4 regions of the Roseococcus sp. GW821-FHT12F05 genome follow, and region 2 is predicted to be linked to each of the others. Evidence: riboswitches for the same ligand, from Rfam matches in the RefSeq annotation. Region 2 holds a riboswitch; each other region holds the start of a gene.
What was found. Region 2 has a riboswitch for cobalamin ahead of AC1ROY_RS22570 (DUF1636 family protein). Riboswitches for the same ligand answer to the same signal wherever they lie in the genome.
Positions count from the first base shown of each region.

Region 1 (7,049 bases), on a different contig from region 2:
AGCTGGATGGCGACGCGCTCGGGCAGGGTCTCGAGGCTGCCATAGACGCGGATGTGGCGGCGGATGAGGTCCTGCAGGGCGGCGGAGGAGAAGAAGAACTCCTGCCGGAGCCGCAGCTCCTGGCCCGCGGGGCTGTCGTCCGACGGGTAGAGCAGCCGCGAGATGGCCTCGGCCCTGACGCGGTCGGACAGCGCGCCGATGTGGTCGCCGCGGTTGAAGGCCTCGATCTGCAGCGGGTCGGCCGCGCGGGCGGACCAGAGGCGCAGCGTGTTCACATGCTTGCCGCGCCAGCCGACGATGGGCGTGTCGTAGGCGACGGCCAGCACCGTCTCGGCCGGCTTCCAGACCTGCCTGGGCTCTCCGTCCTCGCCGTTGACCTCCTCGACGGTGCCGCCGAAGCCGATGCGATGGGCGATCTCGGGCCGGGCGAATTCCCAGGGGTTGCCGAATTCGAGCCAGTTCTCGGGATACTCCTCCTGCCAGCCCTGGCGGATGACCTGGCGGAACAGCCCGTGATCGTAGCGGATGCCGTAGCCGAAGGCGGGGATCTGCAGGCTGGCCAGGCTCTCCATGAAGCAGGCGGCGAGCCGCCCGAGGCCGCCATTGCCCAGCGCGGCATCCGGCTCGCTGCCGAAGACCTTCTGGGCGTCGACGTCGAGCGAGGCGAGCGCCGCCTTCACCTCCGTCGTCAGCAGGAAGTTGGAGATGTTCTCCCGCAGCAGCCGGCCGATCAGGAACTCCAGCGAGAGGTAGTAGACCTGCTTCTCGCCGCGCTCGTAGGTCGAGCGCATGTCCTTGAGCCAGGGCTCCACCACATGGTCGCGCACCGCGAGCGCGGTCGCGATGAACCAGTCGCGGTCGAGCGCGCCGGCGCGGCTCTTGCCGAGGTCGTAGGTGAGCTTGCGCAGGATGGTGTCGCGCATCGTCTCGCCGTCAGGCGGCGGCAGGACATCACCGTGCTGGGCGGGGATCGGGGGGGTGTCGACTTCGTTCACGCAGGCACCTCGGTTCTCTCCCGGTGATCGGGCGAATGTGGCATGGATCGCGCAGGGCCCGAAGGATTTCAGGCGCTGACATTCTCCGGCGAATTCACTGCGTTTTCCTGAAGGAATTCCTCCAGCTCGGCACGGCGCGCCGTGGCGGCGTCACGGGCGCGCAGCGCGCCGGCGGCGCTGCTGAAGCGGATCGCGGCCTCCATCTCCATCCCCTCGGCCATGGCCAGCGCGAAGGCGCCGTGGAAGACGTCGCCGGCGCCGGTCGTGTCACGCGCGTCCACGCGGAAGACCGGCGTCTCGCGGATCCTGTCCTCTCCGCGGAGAATCCAGAGGGTGCTCTTCTCGCCGCGGGTGACGGCGGCCATCCGGGTCACGCCCTCGGAGACGGCCCTGCGCAGCCCCTCAGGCGCGCGGGCGCCGGAGCCGTAATTCGTCAGGCCCGGCACGGAGAAGATCGCGTAGCGCACCCGCGGCACGAGGTCGAGCAGCAGGCGCGTCTCGCTGCGCTCGCCGTCCAGCACGGTGGGGATGTCGCGCTTCTCGGCCTCCTCCAGCAGGACATGCGCGCCCTCGGGCCAGCGCGGGTCGCAGAGGACGGCCTTCGCGTCGTCCAGCATGTCGACGGGCAGCCAGGAGGGGTCGGTGCCGAGTCCGTCCCCGCGATAGCCCATGATCGCGCGCTCGCCGTAACGGTCCACCAGCACGGCGGAGACGGGGCTGCGCGCGCCGGCCACCTGCTTCATGCCCGTGAGGTCGATGCCTTCCTTCCTCAGCCCGTCGATCAGCAGGCCGGCGTTGGAATCGTCGCCGACGCGCCCCCAGAAGGCGGCCCGGCCGCCGAGGCGCGTCACCGCGATCGCCGCATTGGCCGCCATGCCCCCGACATTGAGCTGGTAACCCTTGGCCTGGGCCTTGGCGGGAGGCTGGGGAACCTCCTCCACCCGGAAGACGTGATCCGCCACGACATTGCCGAGGCAGATCACGAGGGGGGGCTTGGCTGGGGTCATCATCGGGAAGCTAGACCATGTACGGTGCGTGTTGGAACCGCGATGACGCGCTCCAGGCGACGGGATTCGGCTTCAATTTGAAGACACTGGCGGGAATGGAATGCATTGGAGGTGGTAACCCCAGGGGAGCCGTGGAGTTGCCGCGCGCCCGGGGCTGCGGCCATGATGCGCGAAGGGACGAAACAGGAGCTGAGATGGCGTCACCGCTGCACCCCGATTGCGTGGCCTTCCTGAAGCTCGTGGAGGAGATGGGCCGGCCGCGCTTCGAGGACATGGCCTATCCGGACACGCGGACGATGTACGCGAACGGCCGCAAGGTGCTGCAGCCGCCCTCGCCGGAGGTGGCGGAAGTCCGCGAACTCCTGCTGCCCAGCGGCGTGCCGGCCCGGCTCTACCGGCCGCTCGGCAGCTCGGCGGGCGACAGGCTGCCCTGCCTAGTCTTCGCGCATGGCGGCGGCTGGGTGGTGGGCGACCTCGACACGCATGACCATCCCGTGCGGACCATCGCCAACCTTTCGGGCTGCGCGGTGCTGAGCGTGGATTACCGGCTGGCGCCGGAGCACCGCTTCCCGGCCGCGGTCGAGGATTTCTGTGAGGCCGTGCACTACGCCGCGGTGAACGCCAGGGCTCTCGGCATCGATCCGGAGCGGCTGGCCGTCGGCGGCGACAGCGCGGGCGGCAACCTCGCGGCCGTGGCGGCGCTGATGGCGCGAGACGGGACGCTGCCGCCGCTGCGCTTCCAGATGCTCATCTACCCCGTCCTGGAGATGGCGCAGACCCATGACGGCTACGCGCGCTTCACCGAGGGCCTGCCGCTGGTCGCCTCCACCATGCGCTGGTTCCGCATGCACTACGCGCCCGAGCCCGCGAGCTGGGACGACTGGCGGGCCTCGCCGCTGCGGGCCTCCAACCTCGCCGGCGCGGCGCCGGCCTTCGTGCTGACCGTCGGCCATGACCCGCTCTCCGGCGAAGGGCGCGACTACGCCGCCCGGCTGGAGCGCGAGGGGGTGCGCGTCACGCATGTCCATGCGGCCGACATGCTGCATGGGATGATGACCATGAGCGCCATCATCAGGCCGGCGCTCGGCTACATCGACATGGCCGCGCGCGCGCTGCGCGACGCGATGGCCTGAGACTTCAACGGGAGGAAAGACGCATGCGTTTCGAAGGGAAGGTCGCCGTGGTCACCGGCGCCGCGAACGGCATCGGGCTGGAGGCGGCGCAAAGCTTTTGCCGGGAAGGCGCGAAGGTGCTGCTGGTGGACCGCGCCGCGGCCGGCGAGGCCCAGGCCGCGGCGCTGCGGGCGGAGGGCTTCGAGGCCCGGTTCCAGCAGGCCGACGTCACGAAATCCGAGGATGTGCGCGCCTATGTGGACGCCGCCGTGGGCGCCTGGGGCGGCATCCACTGCTTCTTCAACAATGCCGGCATCGAGGGGAAGGTCGCCGCCGTCTACGACCAGGACGAGGCGATGTTCGACCAGGTGATCGCGGTGAACGTCCGCGGCGTCTTCCTGGGCCTGAAATACGTACTGCCGGTGATGATCCGGCAGGGCGGCGGCGCGGTGGTGAACACGGCCTCGACGGCGGCGCTGGTGGGCTCGGCGGGGATCTCGCCCTACACGGCCTCGAAGCACGCGGTGCTGGGGCTGACCCGCAGCGTCTCGGGCGAGGTGGCGCGGCAGGGCATCCGGGTGAACGCGCTCTGCCCGGGGCCGACGGACACGCGGATGATCCATTCGCTGGAGGACCAGGCCACCGCGCACGGGGCGAACGATGCCGCGGGGCGGTACCGTTCGGCGATCCCGCTCGGCCGCTATTCCACCGTCACGGAGGTGGTGGCGATGGTCCTCTTCCTCTGCTCGGACGCGGCGACGGCCATCACCGGCGGGCAGTTCCAGGTGGATGGCGGGCGCACGGCATGCCCGGGCGGCAGCGCCCTCCGATAGATCAGGGCTGCGGCGACACCTTCTCCAGGTAGCTCTGGAAGACGCCGACATGGTTGAACGCCTCGTCGCAGCTGTCCGGCCAGAGCTCGGTCGAACGGAAGCGCACGTCGTAGGTCGGCTCCATCGTGGCCTGCATGTTGTGCGCGGCGGCGTCTGGGAAGGGGTAGGGCGGGGTGATGCCGACCACCACGCCCGTCTTGCCCCTGATGTAGCCGGGCATGCGGTGGTGCCCGGAGACGAACTCGTACTTCACGCGCACCGTCTCGCCGATCGCGAAGCTCTGCGGCGGCGCGGCCATGCGGCCCGGCCCGATCGGCAGCGCCAGCGGGAAGGTGCCTTCGACCAGCGCCTCCAGCTCCTCCTTCGTGGTGATGCCCTTCTCCACGGCGAGCGTGGCCGCCGCCGTCAGCACGCGCTCGTAATAGGGCGCGCTCATGTAGTGGGTCGGTGCCATGCGCTCGATGGCGTGGCGATACTCGTCCATGTTGTAGATGTGGGTCTTCACCGAGATGGCCGAGAGCGCGCGGGCCAGCGGCTCCCAGGTCTCGTCATGCGGAGGCGCGGGGTAGTTGATCTTCCCGAAGCCCTGTTTGCCGCCGAGGTCGTGCATGCTGTCCATGGCGTCAGCCCTTCACCTCGTCGAGGCGCGAGGCGCCGATCATGGAATCCTGCGTCACGATCACGGCCAGCTTCTCGGCGGGCCAGCCGATCGTGGCCGGCGGCTGCACGGGCAGCACCATGTAGCGGGTGTCGGCGGTCGTGTCCCAGACGCGGATTTCCGTCGTTGCCGGCAGGTCGAGCCCCATCTCGCGCAGCGCGGTGCGCGACTGGCGGACAACGCGGGCGCGGTACTCCATGTCCTTGTACCAGTCCGGCGCGGCGCCGATGATCGTATAGGCCGTGCACGAGCACAGCGTGCAGACGATCAGGTTGTGGATATCGGGCGTGTTCTCCAGCACCACGAGGTGGCGGTGGTGCTCCGGGAAGTCGAAGCCCATCTCGCGCGCGGCCGAGGTGCCGTCGGCCAGCATGCGGGCGCGGTAGTCCGGATCGGTCCAGGCGCGGGCGACCATCTGGCCACCGTTGAGGGTGACCCATTGCTCCTCGGCATGCTCGGTGAACTCCTCGACGAAGCCATCGGGGAGGATGCCCTTGCCCTTGAGCACGATCTCGAGGGCGGCGGCGCGCTGCTCGATCGGCGCGGGCTGGTTGGACGCGGCCATGGAAGTTTCTCCTGCTTTATCGATGGTTTGGGGGGAATCCGTGCCCGCCGGATCGCATTGCAATGCGGCCGTCGGCGGCTTCAGCCAGGATAGGCACACCCTGCTCACCTGCCCCGGTGCACCCCGCCCGGATCCCATGGGTTGCGGCGGCCTTCCGGCGCGTCGGCCACGGCAGGTCTCCTGGCTCGCGGGTCACGGAAGCGGGCCCTGCCTTCCCGCGGCTTCCGCCGCAGTGGCCCGCCGCGCCTTGGGCGCGACGGAGGGGCCAGCGTCTCGCCGCTGACAGTTGCGGGGGCAGCTGCCGACTTGCCCGGAGCGGGGGAGCATTCCCCCGGCGGACGCACGGCATTCCCTTTTCACCCGCTCGCGCGGGACCGGTGCAGCGTCATGCTGGCAAGGCGGGCCGCGTGGCGCAAGGGCTCAGAGGGCCGCGCCGTCCCGCAGCACGGCATGGGCGGCGGCGGTGGCGCTGCCGTCGGCCTCGTGCAGTGCGAGGCCGGGGAGCATCTCGTCCGCGCCGCGACCGCCCTTCCGGGCCTGGATGAGGATGCGCTTGGCCGCCGCGCCGGCCCGCGGCCAGAGCGGCAGCAGCCGCACCGAGCCGCAGCCGGCGTCACGGAACCCAGCGGCCGCCTCGGCCAGGCGCGCGGCGGGCAGGACCAGCGACACCGTTCCCTTGTGCCGCAGCGGCCGGGTCAGCGCCGCGATCCAGGCCGAGAGCGGCGCGTCCTCATGCGCCGCCTGTCGGCGCCCGGCGTCCGGCGAGGCGGTGCCCCCGGTCCAGTAGGGCGGGTTGGCCATGGCGTGCTGCATCGGCGCGAGGGCGGGCAGCGCGCAGCAATCCTCGGCGAGGATGGTGGCCTTTGCCCCGTTGAGGGCCACGTTGCGGACGGCGATCGCGGCCAGCTCCGGGTCGCGCTCCACCGCCGTGACCACGATTCCCGGCACCCGCGCCGCCAGGCAGAGGAACGCCGCGCCCGTCCCGCAGCCGATCTCCAGCACCGAATCCCCCGTCCGGGCCGGCACGAAAGCGGCCAGCAGCACCGGGTCGATCGCCGCCCGGAACCCCTGCCGCGGCTGCAGCAGCCGCACCCGGCCGCCGAGCAGCCCGTCCTCGGTCAGGTCCTCAGACACCGGCGTCCCGCAGCAGCCGCCGCGCCCGTGCCGCGTCCGCCGCCGTCACCGCCAGCCGGCGCGGGAAGATCGACAGGCCCAGTCCCGCCAGGTTCTGGTCGAGCTGCACCACCTCGATCCCCGCGCCGCGCAGGAGCGCCGCCAGGAATTGGATTCGAACCGGATCGGCGTCCTCGGCGACCACATCCATCGCGGGAAATCCTTGATTTGCCTCGCCTTGCCGCCATGTCGGCTGCTCGGGTATCCTGCATCGGCCCGGCCGGGGTCAAGGCTGGACGCAACTTCAGGGGTTTGGACGAGTGGCGGGTGCGATTGACGCGAAACGGGATGGCGCCAGGCCGCACAATGCCAACCCGCGCGATGCCAACCCGCGCGATGCCAGCCCGCGCGACCGGGGCGAGGGCGCGCTCGCCCGGCTGATGGACCTCGTGGCCGAGGATCTCGCCGCCTGCAACCGCCTCATCGTCGAGCGCATGCACAGCCAGGTGGCGCTGATCCCGCAACTCGCGGCGCATATCGTGGCGGCCGGCGGCAAGCGGCTGCGGCCGCTGCTGACGCTGGCGGCCTCGAAGCTCTGCGGCTATTCCGGCGCGCGGCACGTGGCGCTCGCCGCCTGCGTGGAGTTCATCCATACCGCCACCCTCCTGCACGACGACGTGGTGGACGAGAGCGAGCTCCGCCGGGGGCAGGCCAGCGCCAATGCGCTCTTCGGCAACAAGCCCTCGGTCCTCGTAGGCGACTTCCT
Region 1 covers NZ_JBXAQB010000003.1:484,825-491,873, forward strand. The annotation lists gene AC1ROY_RS10730 (glycogen/starch/alpha-glucan phosphorylase) at 1-995, opposite strand, end outside; gene AC1ROY_RS10735 (PfkB family carbohydrate kinase) at 1,064-2,005, opposite strand; gene AC1ROY_RS10740 (alpha/beta hydrolase) at 2,197-3,135, shown strand; gene AC1ROY_RS10745 (SDR family NAD(P)-dependent oxidoreductase) at 3,159-3,947, shown strand; gene nthB (nitrile hydratase subunit beta) at 3,949-4,566, opposite strand; gene AC1ROY_RS10755 (nitrile hydratase subunit alpha) at 4,571-5,170, opposite strand; cobalamin riboswitch at 5,324-5,564, opposite strand; gene AC1ROY_RS10760 (tRNA1(Val) (adenine(37)-N6)-methyltransferase) at 5,591-6,304, opposite strand; gene AC1ROY_RS10765 (putative signal transducing protein) at 6,297-6,494, opposite strand; gene AC1ROY_RS10770 (polyprenyl synthetase family protein) at 6,724-7,049, shown strand, end outside.
Region 1: another riboswitch for cobalamin. It lies ahead of AC1ROY_RS10755 (nitrile hydratase subunit alpha); the one in region 2 lies ahead of AC1ROY_RS22570 (DUF1636 family protein).

Region 2 (7,049 bases):
GGTGACGATGGCGGCAGGCCGCAGCACGCCCATCGCCTCGCGCACGAAGGCCAGGCTCTCCGCCTCCTTCAGGCTCGCGACGAAGAGCGGGACGGCGGCGATCCCCTGCCCTTCCAGCGCCTCGGCCAGCGCGGCGACGGGCGCCGCATCCTCGGCCAGCAGCATCGAGCGGTAGAAGAGGATCGGCACCACCGGCCGGTCGCCGCCGCTCCGAACCTCGACTTCGCCGATACCCGGCTTCCAGGCGCCCGCGCGCGGCAGGCGGCGCGGCAGCGCGGCGTCGAGCGCGACGCCCGCATGTCCCGCCATCCGCCGCAGCAGCGCGCGCAGATTGGCCAGGCCGCCCTCGCGGAAGTAGGCGAGGAGCGCCGCGTGCTCCTCGGCGGGCAGCGTGCCGAGCTCCGCCAGCCGCGGGTCGTCGCCGTCCTCGCCGGGCAGCACCGCCAGCGCGATGCCCTGCGCGCGCGCCGTCTCGGCCAGCCGCTCGACGCCGTAGCGCCACCAGTCCGGCCCGCCCAGCAGCCGCAGCACGATCAGCCTGGCCTGCGATCCCGTCCGCTCCAGCCAGAAGTCCACCGACATCGGGTGCCGCAGCTCGCGCAGATGCACGAGCCTGAGCTCCGGCACCACCTCTTGCTCCATCTCGTAAGCTGCCGCGAGCCCCGCGAGGTCGCTGTCGGTGAAGGAGAGCACCACCATCGGGGCCGGCGCCTGGCGCAGGTCGACCGGCTCGGCGAGCCCGTCGATCGAGGCGGCTGACGTGGCGAGGATGTGCATGCTACCCCGCGAGCGCCTCGGCAACGGCGGCCTGGTCGAAGCCCTTGAGCCCGATCACCACCAGCCTGCCCTGGCGTGCCTCGGCAGGCCCCCAGGCACGGTCGTACTGATGCGTGACGCGCTGGCCGACCGCCTGCACCAGAAGCCGCAAGGGCTTGCCGGCGACAGAGGAAAATCCCTTCGCGCGCAGCACGCCCGTCACCGCGCAGGCCGTCGCCACGCGGGCGGCGAGCGCCGCGGGATCGGCCGCCTCGGGCAGGTCCATCACCACCGTGTCGAAATCGTCGTGGTCGTGCTCCAGCTCATTGTCGTGATGCGTGGGCCGGTTCGCGATATCCGCCTCCGTGCCGAGGCCGAGGCCCAGCATCACATCCGGCTCGAGCCGGCCCTGCGCGGTCGTCACCACGGCCACGGCACGCGGCATCGCCTCGGCGATCGCGGCATGCGCGCGGGAGAGCGCCTTCGCGTCCAGCAGGTCCGCCTTGGTCATCACCACGAGGTCGGCGCAGGCGAGCTGGTCCTCGAAGACCTCCTCGACCGGATCCTCATGATCCAACGAGGGATCGGCCGCGCGCTGCGCCGCCAGCGCCGCCGGGTCGGCCGCCACGCGCCCTTCGGAGAGCGCCGCGCCGTCCACCACCGCCACCACGCCATCCACCGTCACGCGGCCGCGGATCGCGGGCCAGTGGAAGGCCTGGACCAACGGCTTGGGCAAGGCGAGGCCGGAGGTCTCGATCAGGATGTGCTCGGGCTGCGGATCCAGCGCCAGCAGCGCGTCCAGGGCGGGCACGAAGTCGTCGGCCACGGTGCAGCAGATGCAGCCGTTCGCGAGCTCGATGATGCCGGCCTCGTCGCAGGCCTCGGCGCCGCAGCCGCGCAGGATCTCCGCGTCCATGCCGACATCGCCGAACTCGTTCACGATCACCGCGAGCCGCCTTCCCTGGGGGTTCTGGAGCATGTGGCGGATCAGGGTCGTCTTACCAGCGCCGAGAAAGCCCGTGACGATGGTGCAGGGAATGCGGGCGAGGCTCATGCGCGGGCTCCGGGAATGGGCGGGATGCGGGCGATCAGGCCGCGCTTCAGGGGCTCGGGGCGACCGCGCCAGGGCATCAGGCCGTCGGCCGAGAGGGACAGAAGGCGCGCGCCCTCGAGCACCGCCGTGCCGTCGGTCGGCGCGAGACCGCCGAAGACGTAGCTCCAGCCGCCCGGCCGCGCCATGGCGACGGAGGGGCCGCGCCTGCAATTGGCCAGGCACTCCACCTCGCGGATGTCCACGCCCTCCGACGGGGTGAGGGTCGCGGCCAGGCGGGCGCCGGCGCGAGGCTGGACGTCCACCGCGTCGTCGGGATGGCGGCAGGTCGTGCAGACGAAGAGCGTCACCGGGCCGGCGACGTGTTCGGAGAGGGACAAGCGCATGCTCCTCCTGCGCCTGGAAGCGCGGGAATGGGGATGCAGTCGCGGCGCGGGACACGCGCCGTCGCCGGGATGGCGGCCGCGCCGAGGCACCCCGCCCGGCACGGTGGTCTGTCGCGAGATGGCAGGTCTCCTGGCTCGCGGATCGACGCCCGGTGCCGCCTTCCCGGAACGCCCTCGCGGGCGGGTCCAGTGGCTGTTTGGCACGGGCTCTCCGCTCACAGTTGCGGGGGCAGCCACGGCTTCGGGAGCCTCGCGGCGCCCGCTCCATGTTCCCTTTTCACCCCGCCTCCCGGCGGGGACCATCAAGCGAGGGCATGAGAGACACGGGCGGGCCGGCACTGTCAACGGCGATGCGGCGGGGATGGGAGGGCGGCTCGACCGGCGGCGGGCAACCATCTACATTCCAAGGAATTAAAAAATGAACCTCAGGAGGTACCGCATGATCCGACTTCTGGCCGCCGCGGCCACTCTTTCCGCCCTCGCGCTTCCGGCCCTGGCGCAGCCCGCGAACCTTCGCCCCACACGGGACGTGACGGTCACCTATCGCATGACCGGGCTCGCCGGCATGCCCCCGCAGGAGACGCGGATGGCCTTCTCCGTCAGCACCGGCAAGCAGCGCGTCGACCCGCCCGGCAATACCGGCTGGATCCTCATTGATCGGCAGGCCAATTCCGCCGTCATGGTCATGGACGCCCAGCGCATGGTGGTGACCATGCCGCCGGCCACGGTCGCCGCGATGAACCAGGAAGCGCCGGCCGGCGCGACCTTCACCCGCAAGGGGCGAGCGACGGTGGCCGGCACCGCCTGCACCGAGTGGGAAATGGCCCTCGGCCAGGTGCGCGGCACGAATTGCATGACCGACGACGGGGTCCTGCTGCGCTCCGTCTCGACCGGCCCCAACGGCGCCGCCGTGACCATGGAGGCCACCCAGGTCGCCTACGGCGCCATCGATCCGGCCCGCCTCTCGGTTCCCGCCGGCTACACGGCGCAGCAGATGCCGGCAGGCGTCCCCGCTCGCTGAGCGGCCTTCGCCCGGCCTCCTGCGTGGGGCCGGGCGACCCATTGCCGTCCGGAGCGGACGCGGCCATGGTCCGCGCCCATGTCCAGCCCGCTCACCCTCGTCCTCGGCGGCGCGCGCTCCGGCAAGAGCCGGCACGCGGAGGCGCTTGTCCAGGCGGAGGCACCGCCCTGGACCTACATCGCGACGGCCGAATCCTACGATGCGGAAATGACCGCGCGCATCGCCGAGCACCGGGCGCGGCGGCCCGTGGGATGGGTGACCGTGGATGCCCCGCGCGACCTGCCGGAGGCCATCGCGACGACGCCCGATGCGCCGCTGCTGGTGGATTGCCTGACGCTGTGGCTGAGCAACCTGATGCTGGCCGAAGCGGAGCTGGACGCCGCCACCGGATCGCTGCTGGCGGCCCTCCTGGCGCGCGTGGCGCCGACGGTGTTGGTCTCGAACGAGGTCGGCTCCGGCATCGTGCCGGCGACGCCGCTCGGCCGCCGGTTCCGCGACGCGCAGGGCCGGCTGAACCAAGAGGTCGCCGCGGTGGCGGGACGCGTCGAACTGGTCGTGGCCGGCATTCCCCTGAGACTGAAATGAGCATCACCGAGGAAGAGGCCGAGCGGCATCGCCAGAAGATGCAGAAGCGCAAGGTTGTGCAGGATGCGGAGGTGGCATCCAAGCCCATCGTCGCGAAGGGCCTGCTGATCGTGAACACCGGACCGGGCAAGGGAAAATCCACGGCGGCTTTCGGCCTGGCGCTGCGCATGCTCGGCACGGGCGGGCGCGTGGGCGTGGTGCAGTTCATCAAGGGCGCCTGGCATTCGGGCGAGCAGGACGGGTTTTCCGCCTTCGGCGACCGCGTGCAGTGGCACAGCATGGGCGAGGGCTTCACCTGGGAGACGCAGGATCGCGCCCGCGACCTCGCCGCCGCGGCGCGGGCCTGGGACCAGGTGCTACGCATGCTGGCGGATCCGTCGCTGGACCTCGTGGTGCTGGACGAGCTCAACATCGCGCTGCGCTACGAGATGCTGGACCTCGCCGAGGTGGTCGCAGCGCTGGCCGGGCGGCGCGAGGGGCTGCACGTCGTGGTCACGGGGCGGAACGCCAAGCCGGAGCTGATCGAGGCCGCGGATTGCGTGACGGAGATGGGCGCCACCAAGCACCATTTTTCCGCCGGGGTGCGCGCGCAGAAGGGCGTGGAGTTCTGATGCCGGCACGGAGCCTGATGTTCCAGGGCACGGGCTCCGACGTGGGAAAATCGCTGCTGGTGGCGGGACTGGCCCGCGCCTTCACGCAGCGCGGGCTGCGGGTGCGTCCGTTCAAGCCCCAGAACATGTCGAACAACGCGGCGGTGACGGCTGACGGAGGCGAAATCGGCCGCGCGCAGGCGCTGCAGGCGCGCGCGGCGGGCGTGCCGCTCAGCGTGCACATGAACCCGGTGCTGCTGAAGCCGCAGAGCATGATCGGCGCGCAGATCATCGTGCAGGGGCGCATGCGGGGCAGCGCGAAGGCCGCGGAGTACCAGCGGCTGAAGGCCGGGCTCATGCCGGCCGTGCTCGACAGCTTTTCCCGGATGCGGGGCGAGGCGGACCTCGTGCTGGTGGAGGGCGCCGGCAGCGCGTCGGAGGTGAACCTGCGCGCGAACGACATCGCGAACATGGGCTTCTCCCGCGCGGCCGACGTGCCGGTGATCCTGATCGGCGACATCGACCGCGGCGGCGTGATCGCGAGCCTCGTCGGCACCAAGGCCGTGCTCGATCCCGCGGATGCCGCGATGATCTGCGGCTTCGTCGTGAACAAGTTCCGCGGCGACCCCGCGCTCTTCGCTGACGGCATGGCGCTGATCGCCGAGCGCACCGGCTGGGCGCCACTCGGACTGCTGCCCTTCCTGCCCGAGGCGGCTCAGCTTCCGGCCGAGGATGCGCTGGCGCTGGACCATGCGCTGCCGCGCAATCCCGGCGCGAAGCTGCGCATCGCCGTGCCGATCCTGCCGCGCATCGCCAATTTCGACGATCTCGACCCGCTCATCGCGGAACCGGCGGTGGAGGTGATCCGCGTGCGGCCGGGCTCCGCCCTGCCCGGGGATGCGGACCTCGTGATCCTGCCGGGATCCAAAGCCACCATCGCGGACCTTGCCGACCTGCGCGCGGCGGGCTTCGACGTGGATATCGCCGCGCACCTCCGGCGCGGCGGCGCGGTGCTCGGGCTGTGCGGCGGCTACCAGATGCTGGGGCGCGAGATCGCCGATCCGGAGGGCGTGGAGGGCCCGCCGGGCTCGGTGCCGGGCCTGGGCCTGCTCGATGTCACCACGGTGCTGAGCGGCGAGAAGCGGCTGGAGCCGGCGAGCGGCGCCACCGCGGATGGCGCCGGCTTCAGCGGCTACGAGATGCATATCGGGATCACCGAGGGGCCAGATCGCGCACGCCCCTTCGCGCATCTCGCCGGCGGCGCCGCGGAAGGCGCGGCCTCCGCCGATGGCCGCGTCTTCGGCACTTACGTGCATGGACTGTTCTCCGCGGATTCCCAGCGCGCCGCCTGGCTCGCCCGCTTCGCCGCAGGCGCGCCGGCGATCGGCTACGAGGCGCGTGTCGAGGCCGCGCTGGATGCGCTGGCCGCGCATGTCGCCGCGCATCTGGACCTGGACCGGCTGCTCACGCTCGCCCGATGAGCCAGAGCAGCGCGACCAGCGCGACGCCCAGGGTGTCGGCCATGCGGAACAGCCGCAGCGCCGCGCGGATATCGGCGGCGCCGGCCTCGCGACGCCCGTCGCCCATGAAGCCGTCCTCCACCACCACGCCGCCATAGGCGCGCGGCCCCGCCAGCGCGAGGCCCAGTGCGCCGGCCATCGCCGCCTCGGGCCAGCCGGCATTGGGCGAGCGGTGGTGCGGGGCGTCGCGCCGCACGGCCTGCCAGGCGCCGCGCCAGTCCAGGCCGAGCACGCGCGCCGCGCCGACGATCAGCAGCGCGGAAAGCCGCGAGGCCGGCAGGTTCAGCAGGTCGTCCAGCCGCGCCGAGGCCCAGCCATAGGCCAGGTACTTCTCCGAGCGATGGCCGATCATGCTGTCGGCCGTGTTCACCGCCTTGTAGATCGCGCCGCCCGGCAGCCCGCCGATGCCGATCCAGAAGGCGGGCGCGACCACGCCGTCCGAAAAATTCTCGGCAAGGCTCTCGATCGCGGCACGTGCCACGCCGGCCTCGTCGAGGCTCTGCGGGTCGCGACCGACGATGTGCGAGACCGCCTCGCGCCCCGCATCGAGCCCGCCGGTTTCCAGCGCCTCCGCGACACGCGCCACATGCTCGTAGAGGCTGCGCTGCGCGAGAAGCGAGCTGGCCACCACGCCCGTCAGCACGACGCCGAGGACAGCCTGCAGCACGTCGCCCGCCAGCCCGGCCGCGACGACCAGGGCCGCCAGCGCGAAGATGCCAAATGTGCGGCGTTCGGAGAAATCCAGCGTCGGGCGGTTCAGCCGGCGGTCGAGCGCGGAGATCAGCCGCCCCATCCAGATCACGGGGTGGCCGACGGCACGCAGGACCCGGTCGGGGTAGCCGAACGCCGCCTCGATCAGCAGCGCGATCAGCAGCAGCGTCATGTCAGGGCTTCGGCCAGACGCCGGAGCGAGGCCGCGTCCGGCGGAAGGCCGAAGCGGATGCGGTCGGGCCAATAGTCGAAGCGCCGGACCAGGATGCCCGCACGTCCCAGACGCTCATAGATGCCGGGCGGCACCTCGGCGAGACGGAAGAGCGAGGTGCCGCCCAGCACGCGGCACCCGCCCGCCGCCAGGACCGCATCCAGCGCCGCGGCAGCCTCGGCGAGGCGGGCGCGCATGGCGGCCGCCCAGGCTTCGTC
Region 2 covers NZ_JBXAQB010000010.1:176,307-183,355, forward strand. The annotation lists gene cobN (cobaltochelatase subunit CobN) at 1-777, opposite strand, end outside; gene cobW (cobalamin biosynthesis protein CobW) at 779-1,810, opposite strand; gene AC1ROY_RS22570 (DUF1636 family protein) at 1,807-2,187, opposite strand; cobalamin riboswitch at 2,297-2,512, opposite strand; gene AC1ROY_RS22575 (hypothetical protein) at 2,633-3,214, shown strand; gene cobU (bifunctional adenosylcobinamide kinase/adenosylcobinamide-phosphate guanylyltransferase) at 3,293-3,799, shown strand; gene cobO (cob(I)yrinic acid a,c-diamide adenosyltransferase) at 3,796-4,410, shown strand; gene AC1ROY_RS22590 (cobyric acid synthase) at 4,410-5,870, shown strand; gene cbiB (adenosylcobinamide-phosphate synthase CbiB) at 5,854-6,792, opposite strand; gene cobD (threonine-phosphate decarboxylase CobD) at 6,789-7,049, opposite strand, start outside.

Region 3 (7,049 bases), on a different contig from region 2:
CGCCGTCGTCTCCGAGAGCTCCGGCAGGAAGGAGTAGCCGGCGGGCTTGCCGTCCACCATCGCCGCATAGCCGAAGCACATGTGCACGACGGTGGTGCCCGGCACGTCCTTCAGCGCGCGGTTGATGGCGGCGACGGCGAAGCGGCGCGCCTCCTCGGGGAAGGCCTGCATCCAGGGCTCGTCGAGCTGGATCACGTCCACGCCGGCGGCCTTGAGCTCCAGGATCTCCTCGTTGAGCGCGGCCGCGTAGTCCATCGCGAGCTCGGCATCGTCCTTGTAGAACTCGTTCTTCGCCTGGCGCGTCATGGTGAAGGCGCCCGGCAGGGTGATCTTGAGCTGCCGGTCGGTGTTGGCGCGGGCGAACTTGATGTCCTCCACCTCGACGGCGCGGCTGCGCTTCACCCGGCCGACGACGCGCGGCACCAGGGTCGCCTTGCCGGTGCGGCCGATCACCTCGGCATGGTTCACCGCGTCCACGCCCTCGAGCGAATTGGCGAAGTGGTTGGAGTAGCTCTCCCGGCGGATCTCGCCGTCGCTGATGATGTCGATGCCCGCGCGCTCCATGTCGCGGATGGCGAGCAGGGTCGCGTCGTCCTGCGCGTCGTGCAGGCGCTCCGTGGGGATGCGCCAGATCTCGGGGGCGCGCACGCGCGGCACGAGGCGCGAGCGCAGGGCCTCCTGGTCCACGAGCCAGGCGGGCTGCGGGTAGCTCCCCACGACGGTCGTGGGCAGGAGGGGAAGTGTGTCGGCCATGGGTGCGATCCTATCAGTGTCGAACGTCAGACGGCCGGCGCCGCGCGGCGAGGGATCGCCGAGGGGCGGTGCCGGGTTGCGGCATGTTCCAGCAGGCGCATCACGAGGTCCAGCAGGACGCCGAGCAGCAGCACGAGGAGGATGCCGACATAGACGCGCGGGCTGTCCAGCACCGTGCGGTAGGAGGTGATGAGATACCCGATGCCGGCCGAGGAGGTCAGCATCTCCGACACCACCACGCCCACGATCACCAGCGCGCCGCCGAGGCGCAGGCTCGCGATGACGGTGGGGATGGCGGCCGGCAGCACGACGTGGCGCATGCGCTGCATCAGGGTGGCGCCCATGCTGCGCGCGGTGACCAGCAGCTGCGCGTCGATGGTCTGGATGCCGGCGGCCGTGCCGAGCAGGGTCGGGAAGAAGCCGTAGATCGAGGCGAAGGCGATCTTCGACTGCGCGCCGATGCCGAACCAGGCGGTGAAGACCGGGTAGAGCACCACCAGCGGCACGGCATAAAGGCTGGAGACGACCGGCAGCAGCAGCCCGCGCAGCCGCGCGACGCTGCCCACCAGCGCGCCCGCCAGGATGCCGCCGCCGCAGGCGAAGACCAGCGCGACCGCCGCCTCGCTGAGCGTCACCGCCAGCGCCTCGACGAAGATGCGCCAGTCGGCGATGCCCACCGTGACGACCTGGCTCAGCGGCGGCAGGAAGAGCTGCGGCACGAGGCCCGCGCGCGGCAGCACCTCCCACAGCACCAGCAGGATGGCGCCGATGAGCCAGCGGATGGCGGATGGGCTCACGTCGAATGTCCGCCCTGGGGGCTCCGGATCTGCCGCCAGATGCGCTCGCGCAGCTGGCCGAAGGTGGCGCTGGCCATCATCTCGTAGGTGCGGGGACGCGGCAGCTCCACCTCGATGCGGTCGATGATGCGGCCGGGATGGGCGGACATGACCAGCACCTCGTCGGCGAGATAGACGGCCTCGCTCAGGCTGTGCGTCACGAAGACGACGGTCTTCGAGGTCCTGGACCAGATGTGGAGGAGTTCCTCGCCCATGGTCATGCGGGTCTGCTCGTCCAGCGCCGCGAAGGGCTCGTCCATCAGCAGCACCGGCGGGTCCTGCACCAGCCCGCGCGCGATGGAGACGCGCTGCTTCATGCCGCCCGAAAGCTCGTTCGGAAAGCGTGCGCCGGCGTGGCCCAGGCCCACCAGCTCCAGCATCGCGGCCGCGCGGTCCAGCCGCTCGGATTTTCCCACGCCGCGCAGCATCAGCGGGAAGGCGACGTTGTCGATGGCGCTCAGCCAGGGAAAGAGGTTCGCGTCCTGGAAGACGACGCCGACGCGGTCCGGATCGGGATCCAGCATGGGCTTGCCGTCGACGAGGATGGTGCCCTCGGTCTGCCGGCGCAGCCCCGCCATCATCATGAGCAGCGAGGATTTGCCGCAGCCGCTGGGTCCCACGATCACGCTGAAGCGCCCGGCCTCGACGGTGAGCGCGATATCCTCCAGCGCGCGCGAGGCGACGCCGCGGGATTCGTAGGTGTGGCCGAGGCCGATGACCTCGATCATCGGCCGCGCCGTCACGGGCTGCTCCTTCAGCTGCGCCAGTGGCTGCATCGGGTCTCGATCCATCGGATACCTTCGTTGATCAGGATGGCGGTCACCGAGACGATCAGCACGCCGGCGAAGAGGTTCTTCATCATGAAGCCCTCGCCCCAGCCCGCGATCTGCTGCCCGATGCCGCTGCGCGAGGCGTACATCTCCGCGAGGATGACCGCTGTCGTGGAGAAGATCACCGCGAGCCGCAGCGCCTCCAGCAGCACCGGCAGCATGCTCGGCAGGTAGACATGGCGCGTGATCTGCGCCCGCGTGGCGCCGTAGGAGCGCGCGGTCAGCACATGCTCCTCGCGCACCGAGCGCACGGCGGCCGTGGCGCTCATCAGCACGATCAGGATGGTGGAGAAGCAGCCGAAGGCCACCTTCTGCCAGAAGCTGATCCCCAGCGTGAGGATGAACAGCGGCAGGAAGATCGACTTCGGCACGCTGAAGAGGAAGTAGAGCAGCGGCTCGCAGACCTGGGCGAGCCGCTTGTTCTCCGCCAGCAGGATGCCGAGCAGGACGCCCGTCGGCACGGAGATGATCAGCGCCGCGCCGAGCTGCAGCCCGGTAATCGCGAGGTCGCCATGGATGGCGGGCCGCTGCAGCAGCTGCAGCGCCGTGACGAACACCGCGCTGAAGGGCGGCAGGATCTCGTCGTCCACCCAGCCGAGCCGCGGCAGCGCCTCCCAGATTCCCAGCGCCAGCGCCAGCAGCAGCAGCCGCACGGCCAGCATCGCCGTGCGGGACATCAGCGCGTCGGCACCGGCCGGAAGCGGGTGGTGAAGACCTCCTCGGCGGGCGCCATCTCGGTCATGCCGCTCATGCGCGACAGCTCCAGCGAATAGGCGACCTGCGCGGGGTCGATCACCCCGTCGGGGGACAGCTTGAGGATGGTCTCCTCGTACTCGATGGCCGCGATCTCGGCCGGAATCTCGTTGTTGGTGGAGATCAGCTCGATGGCCGGGCCGCGGTTCGCGCGCAGCCAGGCGAGGCCGCCATAGATGGCGTTGACGCCGCCCTGCACCGCCTGCGGCGTGTCGCGGATCATGCGGTCGCTCACGATCCAGCCGGCGGTGATGTGCTGCGGGATGGCGGTGCCGTAGTCGATCAGGCTGCGCGCCTGGTTCGCGCGGATCAGCTGGAAGCTGAGCGGCGAGTAGATCACCGCGGCGTCGACGTTGCGCGAGCGCAGGTTGGGCACCAGCCCGCCGCCGCCGACGGGCACGCGGTTGGTGGTGATGCGCCGGTCCGTCTCGGTCCATTGCGCCAGGAGGTCGGAGCCCGAGCCGCGCGAGGTGATGCCCAGCTTCTTGCCCGCCAGCTCCGAGACCTCGCGGATCGGCGAATCCGTGCGCACCATCAGGTGCCAGCCGTAATAGGCGAGCGCGCCGGCGGTCACGAGCTTGGAGCCGAAGCCGCGCTTGATCCCCGCCGCGACCAGCGCGGGCGGATCCAGGATCAGGTCCGTGGCGCCGGCGGCCAGCGCCTCGAAGCACTCGGCGCCGCCGCGGTAGATCGTGGTCTCGACCGTCAGCCCCTCCTTCTCGAAGAAGCGCTGCTGCTCGGCCGCGGTGGCGATGATGGTGGGCCAATAGGCCTTGGTCGGCACGCCGACGCGGATGCGCGGGCGGGCCTGGGCCAGCGCCGGACTCGCCAGGCCTGCGCCTGCGACTCCCGCGGCGAGCGCCCGGCGCGACAAAGCGAAGCCGGGCCGTGAGGCGGCTTGATCGGTCATCTCAGTCTCCTTGTCCAGGGCACCCCGCCTGGTCGTGATGGGTCGTTCGGATGGCAGGTCTCCTGGCTCGCGGGTCGTCGATGCAGGCCCCACCTTCCCACGGCTCTCGCCGCAGTGGCCCGTCGCGCAGGCGGCGCGACGGATGGGCCAGCGTCTCGCCGCTGACAGTTGCGGGGGCAGCTGCCGACTTGCCCCCCGAGGACTTGTCCCGGAGAACTCACGGCATTCCCTTTTGACCCGCTTGCGCGGGACCATCCGGTGCCGTCGATATCGTGGCTTGCCGGGAGAGGCAAGGCGCGATCCGTGAACATGGCGAGTCCGCCCGGCCCGCGCGCATCCGGGAGCGGCGTTCCCCCGGTCCCTTGCGACTCCCGATGCGGCAGGGCTCCGCGCCGCCGGCCTGGGGCAGGATCGGGCCGGGCCGGCACGGGCGGCGAGTCGCGCATGGCGGAGCGCATGACGTTTTCCCTCGGCCCCGTTGCTCGGAGCCTGCGGACGGACGGTATCGGTAACAGACCCGCGCGGGCAAGCCCGCTGCCGGGACGATGCGGCGCCGCACCAAACCCCTTGCCGCTGCGGCGGGCCCGGGTCACGCTCGGCGTCCCCAGGGGACCGACATGACCGAACCACCCTATCGCGGATACCACGATATCGGCGGCCTGCCCGGCGGCCCCGTGATCCAGGACGAACGGCCCTTCGAGGCCTGGCAGGCGCTCTCCGAATCCATCCGCGGCGCGCTCAACGCCCGCGGCCACAGCGTCACGCTCGACGAGATCCGGCGCAGCTTCGAGAGCTTCGGCGTGGAGCTCTACAAGACGCTCGGCTTCTACGAGCGCCGCACCGAGGCGCTGTGCCGCCTCCTCGCCGAGAAGGAGTTCTTCACCGTCGAGGAGGTGCAGGCGCGCATGGATTCCCTCGCCGCCGCGCGCGGCCAGGTGGTGGACCACGCCGCCAAGACCGTGACGGGAGGCTGAGCGTGCCGCGCTTCCAACCCGGCGACGCCGTGCGCGTGCTCGATCTCGGCAAGCCCGGCCATGTCCGCATCCCCTTCTTCGTCCGGCAGAAGATCGGCCAGGTGGAGCGCTATTGCGGCGCGCATGCGAACCCGGAAGACCTCGCCTATGGCCGCGACGGGCTGCCGAGGATCGACCTCTACCGCGTGCACTTCCGCCAGCAGGAGCTCTGGCCCGACTACGGCGGCTCCCTCAGCGATTCCCTGGAGATCGAGGTCTACGACCACTGGCTCGCCCCCGCGGAGATCGCCTGATGCCCGCACCCGCCCCCACCCGCTTCTCCGCCGGCGCCGTCGATCCCTGCCGCCCCGTCACCGAGGGCCATGGCGGCGCCGACTACTACGCCCTGATGGCCGAGGCGCTGCACCGGCTGCTGCTGGACAAGGGCATCCTGTCGCAAGAGGACACCGACAAGGTGGTCGCCGGGCTGGAGGCGCCCAACGTCACCTGGGGCGCGCGCATCGTGGCGCAGGCCTGGCGCGACCCGGCCTATCGCGAGCGCCTGCTGGCCGACGGCTCCGCGGCCGCGCTGGAGCTCGGCTACCGCATCAGGGAGGCGAAGCTCATCGTCGTGGCGAACACCCCGGCGCTGCACAACGTCATCGTCTGCACGCTGTGCTCCTGCTACCCGCGCTCGCTGCTGGGCCAGCCGCCCTGGTGGTACATCTCCAACAGCTACCGCGCCCGCACGGTGCGCGAGCCGCGCAGGGTGCTGGCGGAGTTCGGGCTGGAGCTGCCGGAGGAGGTCGAGCTCCGCGTGCATGATTCGAACGCGGACATGCGCTACCTCGTGCTGCCGATGCCACCGGAAGGCAGCGAGGACTGGCCGGTGGAGAAGCTGGTGGCCTCGGTGAGCCGGCACATGCTGATCGGCGCGTCGGCCTGAGGTGGTTCTGCGAGGGGCTCTGCCCCTCGCGCTCCCCGCCAAGGGGCAGTGGCCCCTTGTAACCAATCCCCATGTGCCGGTTTCCCAAGGCCTCTCGGCCTTTGGTAGTGGTCTGCGGGGAACGAAGTCCCCCGCAGACCACCTACGGAAATCCGACGAACACGTAGCCGAAGGTCCTGACCGCCTGGATCGAGACGAACTCGCTCGCCTCCGGCTCGATCTTCCGGCGCAGGTTCTTCACGATCGTGTCCACCGCGCGGTCCCCCACCCGGAAGGGCCGGCCGAAGACCTGCCGGCACAGCTCCGCCCGGCTGACGGGGTTGCCCTTCGCCGCGTGCAGCATCTGCAGCGTCTCGAACTCCGCATTGGTGAGCGCGCAGATCGCGCCGCCCGGCTGCCGCAGCACCCGCCGCTCGGTGTCCAGGTGCCAGCTCGGGCGCGCGGGCTCGGCCGGCCCGTCACCCTCGCGGCGGCGGCGGCGAAGGACGGAGCGGATGCGGGCCAGCATCTCGCGCGGCGTGATGGTCTTCTCCATCTCGTCATCCGCGCCGATCTCGAGGTTGACGATGCGGTCCATCGTCTCGGAGGCGCCGGTGACGATGATGCAGGGCACGTCGGAGACCGCGCGGAGGCCGCGCAGCACGTCGGTCCCTGAGACATGGCCGAGCCGCTGGTCGAGCAGCACGAGGTCGGGCGCGAAGGCCGCGACGGCCGAGCGGAACTGCGGCTCGTCCCGCGCGGCCTGCACCTGGCAGCCGTGCAGGCCGAGATAGTCGCCGAGCAGCTGCGCGAAATCGGCGTCGTCGTCCACGACGAGGATGCGGGGGGGCTGGGGTGTCATCCGATATGCCCCATCTCGGCGCGGCTCCGGGCAATGGGCACCGGCTGGACCTCCGGCGCCGGCTCGACGGCCTCGGCCGGATAGGCGAGGCGCAGGCGGATCGCCACCTCGGCGCCGCCGCCGGGCCGGTTGCCGAGGGTGATCTCGCCGCCGAAGCCCAGGATCGTGCCATAGGCGATCGAGAGGCCGAGGCCGGTGCCCAGGCCCGGCGGCTTGGTGGTGAAGAA
Region 3 covers NZ_JBXAQB010000008.1:150,194-157,242, forward strand. The annotation lists gene AC1ROY_RS20055 (5-methyltetrahydropteroyltriglutamate--homocysteine methyltransferase) at 1-753, opposite strand, end outside; gene AC1ROY_RS20060 (ABC transporter permease) at 780-1,550, opposite strand; gene AC1ROY_RS20065 (ABC transporter ATP-binding protein) at 1,547-2,365, opposite strand; gene AC1ROY_RS20070 (ABC transporter permease) at 2,344-3,096, opposite strand; gene AC1ROY_RS20075 (ABC transporter substrate-binding protein) at 3,096-4,082, opposite strand; cobalamin riboswitch at 4,118-4,353, opposite strand; gene AC1ROY_RS20080 (hypothetical protein) at 4,700-5,056, shown strand; gene AC1ROY_RS20085 (SH3-like domain-containing protein) at 5,059-5,349, shown strand; gene AC1ROY_RS20090 (nitrile hydratase subunit alpha) at 5,349-5,981, shown strand; gene AC1ROY_RS20095 (response regulator transcription factor) at 6,124-6,822, opposite strand; gene AC1ROY_RS20100 (ATP-binding protein) at 6,819-7,049, opposite strand, start outside.
Region 3: another riboswitch for cobalamin. It lies ahead of AC1ROY_RS20075 (ABC transporter substrate-binding protein); the one in region 2 lies ahead of AC1ROY_RS22570 (DUF1636 family protein).

Region 4 (7,049 bases), on a different contig from region 2:
ATGCTGGCCATGATGTCGTTGAACTCCGAGTAGCACATGTGGGTGTGGATCTGCGTGTCCTCCGCCACCCCGCTCGCCGAGATGCGGAAGCAGGCGGCGGCATCGCGCAGGTAGGCGTCCCACTGGTCGCGCCGCAGCGGCAGGCCCTCGCGGAAGGCCGGCTCGTCGATCTGGATGATGGCGATGCCGGCCGTCTCCAGATCCACCACCTCGTCGCGGATGGCATAGGCGAGCTGGCGGCGGATGGTCGGCGCCGGGACGTCGTCGCGGATGAAGGCCCATTGCATCATCGTGACCGGCCCCGTGAGCATGCCCTTCACCGGCCGCTCCGTGAGCGCCTGCGCGCGCCGCGCCCAGTCCACCGTCATGGGCTTCGGCCGCGCGACGTCGCCGTAGATCACCGGCGGCTTCACGCAGCGCGAGCCGTAGCTCTGCACCCAGCCGTTCTTCGTCACCGCGAAGCCGGTGAGGAAATCGGCGAAGTGCTCGACCATGTCGTTGCGCTCGAACTCGCCATGGACGAGGACGTCGATACCAATCTCCTCCTGCCAGCGCACCGCCTCCTCCATGCGGGCCTCGAGGAAGGCGTCGTACTCGGCCTCCGGCAGGGTGCCGCGCTTGCGGGCGACTCGCGCGGCGCGGATGTCCTGCGTCTGCGGAAAGCTGCCGATGGTGGTGGTCGGATAGTCCGGAAGGTTCAGCCGTGCGCGCTGGGCGAGGCGGCGCTCTGCGAAGGGCAGGCGCCGCGCATCCTCCGGCGTTCCCGCCGCGAGGCGCCGGGCCACCGCCTTGTCGTGCAGCCGCGGCGAGGCGCGGCGGGCGGCCTGGCGGACGTCACTGGCGTCCAGCGCCTCGGCGATGGCGCCGCGGCCCTCGACGAGGCCGCGCGCGAGCAGCGCCACCTCCTCCAGCTTCTGCTTCGCGAAGCCCATCCAGCCCTTGAGCTCGGCATCGAGGCCGGTCTCGCCGGCGAGGTCGATCGGGCTGTGCAGCAGCGAGCAGGAGGGCGCCACCTGCAGCAGCTCGAAGCGCCGCGAGGCGGCCGCCGAGCGCAGCTTCAGGAAGGCGCGCGAGAGGTCCGTCGCCCAGACGTTGCGGCCGTCCACGACGCCGAGGGACAGCACCATCCGCGCCGGCGCGTGGCGCAGGGCCACGTCCAGCATCTGCGGCGCACGCACGAGGTCGAGATGGACGCCGGCGACGGGCAGGTTCAGCGCCGTCTCCAGGTTCTCCCTGAGATCGCCGAAATAGGCGGCGAGCAGGATCGAGAGGCCCGGCGCGGCCAAGGCCAGCGCGGCATAGGTCGTGCCGAAGGCGGCGCGGGCCTGCGGCGCGAGGTCGAGCACCAGGCAGGGCTCGTCGATCTGCACCTGGGTCGCGCCGGCGGCGGCGAGGCGCTTCAGCGTCTCGGCATAGACAGGCAGCAGGCCGGGGAGCAGGTCGAGCGGATCGCCCGCGCCCTCGGCCATCTTGCCGAGCAGCAGGAAGGAGACCGGACCGAGCAGCACCGGCCGCGTCATGTGGCCGAGCGCCTTGGCCTCCAGGAAGGCCTCGACGGCGGGGAAGCCGGTGGGGGCGAACTCCTGTCCCTTGCCGAAGACGGGCACGAGGTAGTGGTAGTTCGTGTCGAACCACTTGGTCATCTCAAGCGCGGGCGCGCCGTGGCCGCCGCAGCAGGCGTCCTCGTCGCCGCGCCCGCCGCGGGCCAGGGCGAAGCGGGTCGCAAGCGAGACCGCCTCGCCCGGATGCCAGCCATAGCCATGCGGGATGGCGCCCACGGCGCAGGCCGTGTCCAGCACGTGGTCATAGAGGGAAAAATCGTTGCTCGGCGGCATGGCGATGCCGGCCTCGGCCTGCAGCGCCCAGTGGCGGGCGCGCAGCTCGGCGGCGGTGGCGAGCACGGAATCCTCGCCGGTCCTGCCGGACCAATGGGATTCGAGCGCGGTCTTGAGTTCCCGCCGCAAGCCAATGCGGGGGAAGCCCAGGTTGTAGGCGGTCATGGTCGTCTCCTGAAGGGGCGCTCAGGCCCCGGATCTGTCGGGATGAGTCGCCAGCCGGGCCCGAGCCGCACGCAGGATCGCGTGCCGGGCCGCGGCGGAAGCCGTGGGCCAGGCGACGATCTCGTCGAGACGGCGGCCGCAGCCGAGGCAGACCTCCCCATCCAGCTTGCAGATGCGCAGGCAGGGCGAGGTCGGATCGGACTCGGAGGGCCGGGGAACGGCCGGCATGGCGGTCAGGCTTTCTGGGGACAGGCCCGCATTCGCCCACGACAGGGTGTTCGGTTCAGGACATTCAGGGCGCGGCTTTGGCGCATGGTCGGTCTCTCCCTGTCCGGGGGCACCCCGCCCCGGCGGTTGGGTTTCGCGCGTGCCGGCAGGTCTCCTGGCTCACGGGTCGTCACTCGCCCCTCGGCCTTCCCGGGATCGGGATCCCAGTGACCAGCCCTCTTGCGAGGGCGATGAGAGGCCAGCTCGCCGCTGACAGTTGCGGGGGCAGCCGCCGACTTGGCTCGCATCACGAGCCTCACGGCGTTCCCTTTTCACCGGCTCGCGCCGGACCAACACGTCATCAACATATCCTTATGTCTCACCGAGTCAAGCACGTCTTGCGCGCCCCGCCGGACCCGTCAGATTGCGGCCAATTACCGACCTGCGGAGTTCTCCCCCCGATGCCCCATTTCGATCTCATCCTGCGCGGCGGCCAGGCCGTCCTGCCCTGGGGCATCGAGCCGCTGGACATCGGCGTGCGCAGCGGGCGGATCGCCGCCATGGGCGCGCTGGGCAAGGCCGAGGCCGCCCAGGTGATCGACTGCACGCATCTGCACGTGCTGCCCGGCCTGATCGACGCGCATGTCCATCTGCGCGAGCCGGGCGACCCGAAGGTCGAGACCATCGCCACGGGCACGAAGGCCGCGATCCTCGGCGGCCTGACGACGGTCTTCGACATGCCGAACACCGCGCCCTCCATCACCGATTCGGCGCAGCTGGCCTGGAAGCGCGCCTATGTGGCGGAGCATGCGTATTGCGACATGGGCCTCTATGTCGGCGCTTCGAAGAAGAACATCGCCGAGCTCGCCGAGCTGGAGCTGGAGGACAATGTCTGCGCGGTGAAGGTCTTCGCGGGCTCCTCCACGGGCGACCTGCTGATCGAGGACGACGCGACGCTGGAGGCCGTGATGCGCTCCGGCCGCCGGCGCATCTGCTACCACTCCGAGGACGAGTACCGCCTGCAGGAGCGCAAGCCGCTCTTCACCGAGGGCATGCCCCACCGCAACCACATGGTCTGGCGCGACGTGGAATGCGCGATGCTCGGCACGAAGCGCCTCATGGCCCTCGCCCGCAAGACCGGCCGTCCCGCGCACATCCTGCATGTGTCCACGGCCGAGGAGCTCGAATACCTCGGCGATTTCAAGGACATCTGCTCCGTCGAGGTGCTGATGAACCACCTCACCCAGACCGACGAGGCCTATGACCGCCTCGGCGGCTATGCGGTGATGAACCCGCCCATCCGCGAGCAGCGCCACCTCGAGGCCGCCTGGGCCGCCGTGCGCAACGGCACGGTGGACGTGGTGGGCAGCGACCACGCCCCGCATTCCCGCGAGGCCAAAGAGCGCCCCTGGCCCAACACCGCCGCCGGCCTGACGGGCGTGCAGACCATCGTGCCGGTGATGCTCGACCATGTGAGCGCCGGCCGCCTCAGCCTCTCGCGCCTCGTGGACCTGATGTGCGCCGGCCCCGCGCGGATCTACGGCGCGGTGAACAAGGGCCGCCTCTCCGTCGGCTACGACGCCGACTTCACGCTGGTGGATATGAAGAAGTCCCGCGAGATCACCAACGACTGGATCGCCAGCCCCGCCGGCTGGACGCCCTTCGACGGCTATCGCTGCCAGGGCTGGCCAGTCGGCACCATCATCCGTGGGAACGTCGCGATGCGCGACGACGAGGTGCTGGGCGCCCCGATCGGCAAGCCGGTCACCTTCCGGTGAGCACGGCGCGCGACGCCGCCGAGCGACGCGCGCAAATCACCGCCGGGATCGTCGCGCGCACCGGCATCGATGCCGCGATGATCGAGCGTCTCGTGCGCGGCTTCTACACGCGGGTGCGCAGGGACGCGCTGCTCGGCCCCGTCTTCGCCGCCCGCATCGCCGACTGGGAGCCGCATCTTCAGCGCATGTTCGCCTTCTGGTCGTCCGTCGCGCTGATGTCCGGCGAATATCACGGCAGCCCCATGGAGAAGCACCTGCCGCTTCCGGTCGACGCCGAGCATTTCGACCGCTGGCTCGCCCTCTTCGGCGCGACGGCGCGCGAGCTCTGCCCGCCGGCCGCGGCGGAGCACTTCATCGAGCGCGCCCAGCGCATCGCGCAGAGCCTGGAGATGGGCATCGCCGCCGGCCAGGGCGTGCTGCTCGGCCGGGAGGAGCGGTTCCGCCGTGGCTGAGCCGCCGGAATTCCACGACTACGCCTCCCCGGCCTGCTTCCTGCACGAGGTCGACCCCGACTATCTCGGCCATGCGCCTGAGCCCGACGCCCAGCAGCGCCGCGACGTCGCCCGCTGGCGCAAGGCAGAGCGCGAGCGGCTGATCTCGCTGCGCCTGGCCGTCGAGCCCGAGACCCGCCGCCAGGAGACGGAGCGCATCACCGCCGGGCTGGATTCGGCGATCGGCCAGGTCGCCGGCCGCATCGTCAGCGCCTACTGGCCCTTCCGCGGCGAGCCCGACCTGCGCTCCTGGCTGGAGCGAATCCACGCCCGCGGCGGCCGCTGCGCCCTTCCCGTGGTGGTGGAGAAGGCCCGGCCCCTCGTCTTCCGCGAATGGCGGCCGGGCGCCCCGCTCGCGCGCGACGTCTGGAACATCCCCGTCCCCGCCGAAGGGGCGGAAGTCGTGCCCGACATCGTCATCGCCCCCGTGGTCGGCTTCGATCCCGGCGCCTACCGGCTCGGCTACGGCGGCGGCTTCTTCGACCGGACCCTGGCCGCGATGGCCGTGAAGCCCAGGGTCCTGGGGGTCGGAACCTCGCGCGCCGCCATGCCGACCATCTTTCCCCAGCCGCACGACATCCCCATGGATGCCATCGTCACCGAGCAGGGCATCACCACAGCCCCGGCCAGCGCGCCGTCCGGTCCGCCTCCTGGGCCGGGTTGAGACTCGCCGGCCCGTCCACCACGCCCTGGACCATCGGGATCGTCCCCGGCCGGGTCACCCAGCAATCCACGCTGCCGCGGCTGCGCGTGCAGTAGGGCGGCGGCCCAGGCGCCGGCTCCCGGGCCGCGCAATAGCTCATCCCCCGGTCCAGCCGGACGATCGAGCAGTCCCGCCCCGTCACGCCCGAGACCAGGATGTCCGGCACGCTCCGCCCCACCAGGGTCAGCGAGGCCACGTTCACCCCCGCCGTCACGACCAGCGCCGGGCCGTCGCAGCCTCCCAGGAAGAGAAGGAGGAGCATCGGGAGAGGGATCAGGTGCCGCACATCCGCCACGAAACACCCGCAAGCCTTAACGCCGTGCGAACGGGCCGCTATACCCCCTCCTCCCGAACGCCCATCCCCCGGAACGAAGGCGCCTGCATTGTCCGATCTGATCGACGAGGTTGACGAGGAGCTCCGCGCCGAGCGCGCGCGCAAGCTCGCCCAGCGCTATGGCGGGCTCGTCACCGGGGTCGTGCTGCTGGCGCTCGCCGGCATCGGCGGCTGGGAGGCCTGGCGCTGGCACGAGCGGCGCGAGGCCGGCAAGGCCGCCGAATCCTACCTGGCCGTCACCCGCGACGCCGCCGCCCCGGGCGCCGACCTCCGCGCCATGGCCGACCGCTTCACCGCGATGGCGCCGAACGCGCCCGCCGGCTACCGCGCCCTGGCTCGGCTGCGCGCCGCCGCCCTCCTGGCCGAGACCGGCCAGACGGAGCAGGCCCTGGCCGGTTATGACGCCCTCTCGCGCGACGCCGAGGCGGAACCGCTCTACCGGGACCTCGCGACCGTGATGTGGGGCCTGCACGCCCTCGATTCGGGCGATGCGGCCGAGATCCAGGCCCGCATGGCCCCGCTGGCCGCGCCCGGCGCCCCCTGGCGCGCCTCCGCGCAGGAGGTCCAGGCGCTCGCCGCGCTCAAGGCCGGCAACACCGAACAGGCACGCACCACGCTCCAGGCGATCACGAGCGACGCGGCGACGCCGCAGGGGCTGCGCGACCGCGCCGGCCGCCTGCTCCAGGGACTGGGAAGCTGATGCCTGATTCGACGAAACGGCTTTTGGGTCGCCGCACGGCTCTGCTCGGCGGCGCCGCCCTCCTGGCCGGCTGCGACACCGCCCGCGACTGGGTGGACGACTTCCTCGGCACCCCCAAGGTCCCGCTTCCCGGTGAGCGCCGCCCGGTGCTCTCCAGCGAGCGCGAGGTGGCCGCCGACCAGGCCGCCCTCAGCCGCGCCTTCTCGCTGCCGCCGCCCACGCTCAACCTCGAATGGCCGACCGCGGGCGGCGCGCCGGGCCATGCGCCGGGCCACCTTTCCCTGCCCCAGCCGATCGGCGAGGTCTGGCGCACCTCCATCGGCTCGGGCAACGCCTACCGCCGCCGCCTCACCGCCTCGCCGCTGGTGGTCGGGGATTCGATCTTCGCAGTCGACGCGCAGGGCTGGGTGACCTGCCTCGACGTCGCCCGTGGCGGCCGCCGCTGGCAGACCGACACCCGCCCCCGCCGCGACCGCGACGGCGCGCTGGGCGGTGCCATCGCCTTCTCCGACGGCGTGCTCTACGTCGCCACCGGCCTCGCCGAGGTGCTGGCGCTCGACCCTGGCTCGGGCGAGATCAAGTGGCGCGCACCGCTGCCCGTACCGGCCCGCGGCGGCCTCTCCGTCGCCGGCAACAAGATCCTGGTACCGACGGTGGAGAACCACCTCCTCGCGCTCACCACCGAGGACGGCAGCCGCTCCTGGGCCTTCCGCGCCTCGCCCGTGCAGGCGCTGCCGCTCGGCCTGCCCAGCCCGGCCGTCGAGGGCGACGTGGCCGTAGCCGGCTTCGCCTCGGGCGAGATCGTGGCGCTCAACGTCGCCGACGGCCGCGTGCTC
Region 4 covers NZ_JBXAQB010000023.1:38,083-45,131, reverse strand. The annotation lists gene metE (5-methyltetrahydropteroyltriglutamate--homocysteine S-methyltransferase) at 1-2,000, opposite strand, end outside; gene AC1ROY_RS32545 (DUF1289 domain-containing protein) at 2,022-2,228, opposite strand; cobalamin riboswitch at 2,356-2,577, opposite strand; gene AC1ROY_RS32540 (dihydroorotase) at 2,669-3,985, shown strand; gene AC1ROY_RS32535 (group III truncated hemoglobin) at 3,982-4,437, shown strand; gene AC1ROY_RS32530 (5-formyltetrahydrofolate cyclo-ligase) at 4,430-5,140, shown strand; gene AC1ROY_RS32525 (hypothetical protein) at 5,088-5,441, opposite strand; gene AC1ROY_RS32520 (tetratricopeptide repeat protein) at 5,563-6,213, shown strand; gene AC1ROY_RS32515 (outer membrane protein assembly factor BamB family protein) at 6,237-7,049, shown strand, end outside.
Region 4: another riboswitch for cobalamin. It lies ahead of AC1ROY_RS32545 (DUF1289 domain-containing protein); the one in region 2 lies ahead of AC1ROY_RS22570 (DUF1636 family protein).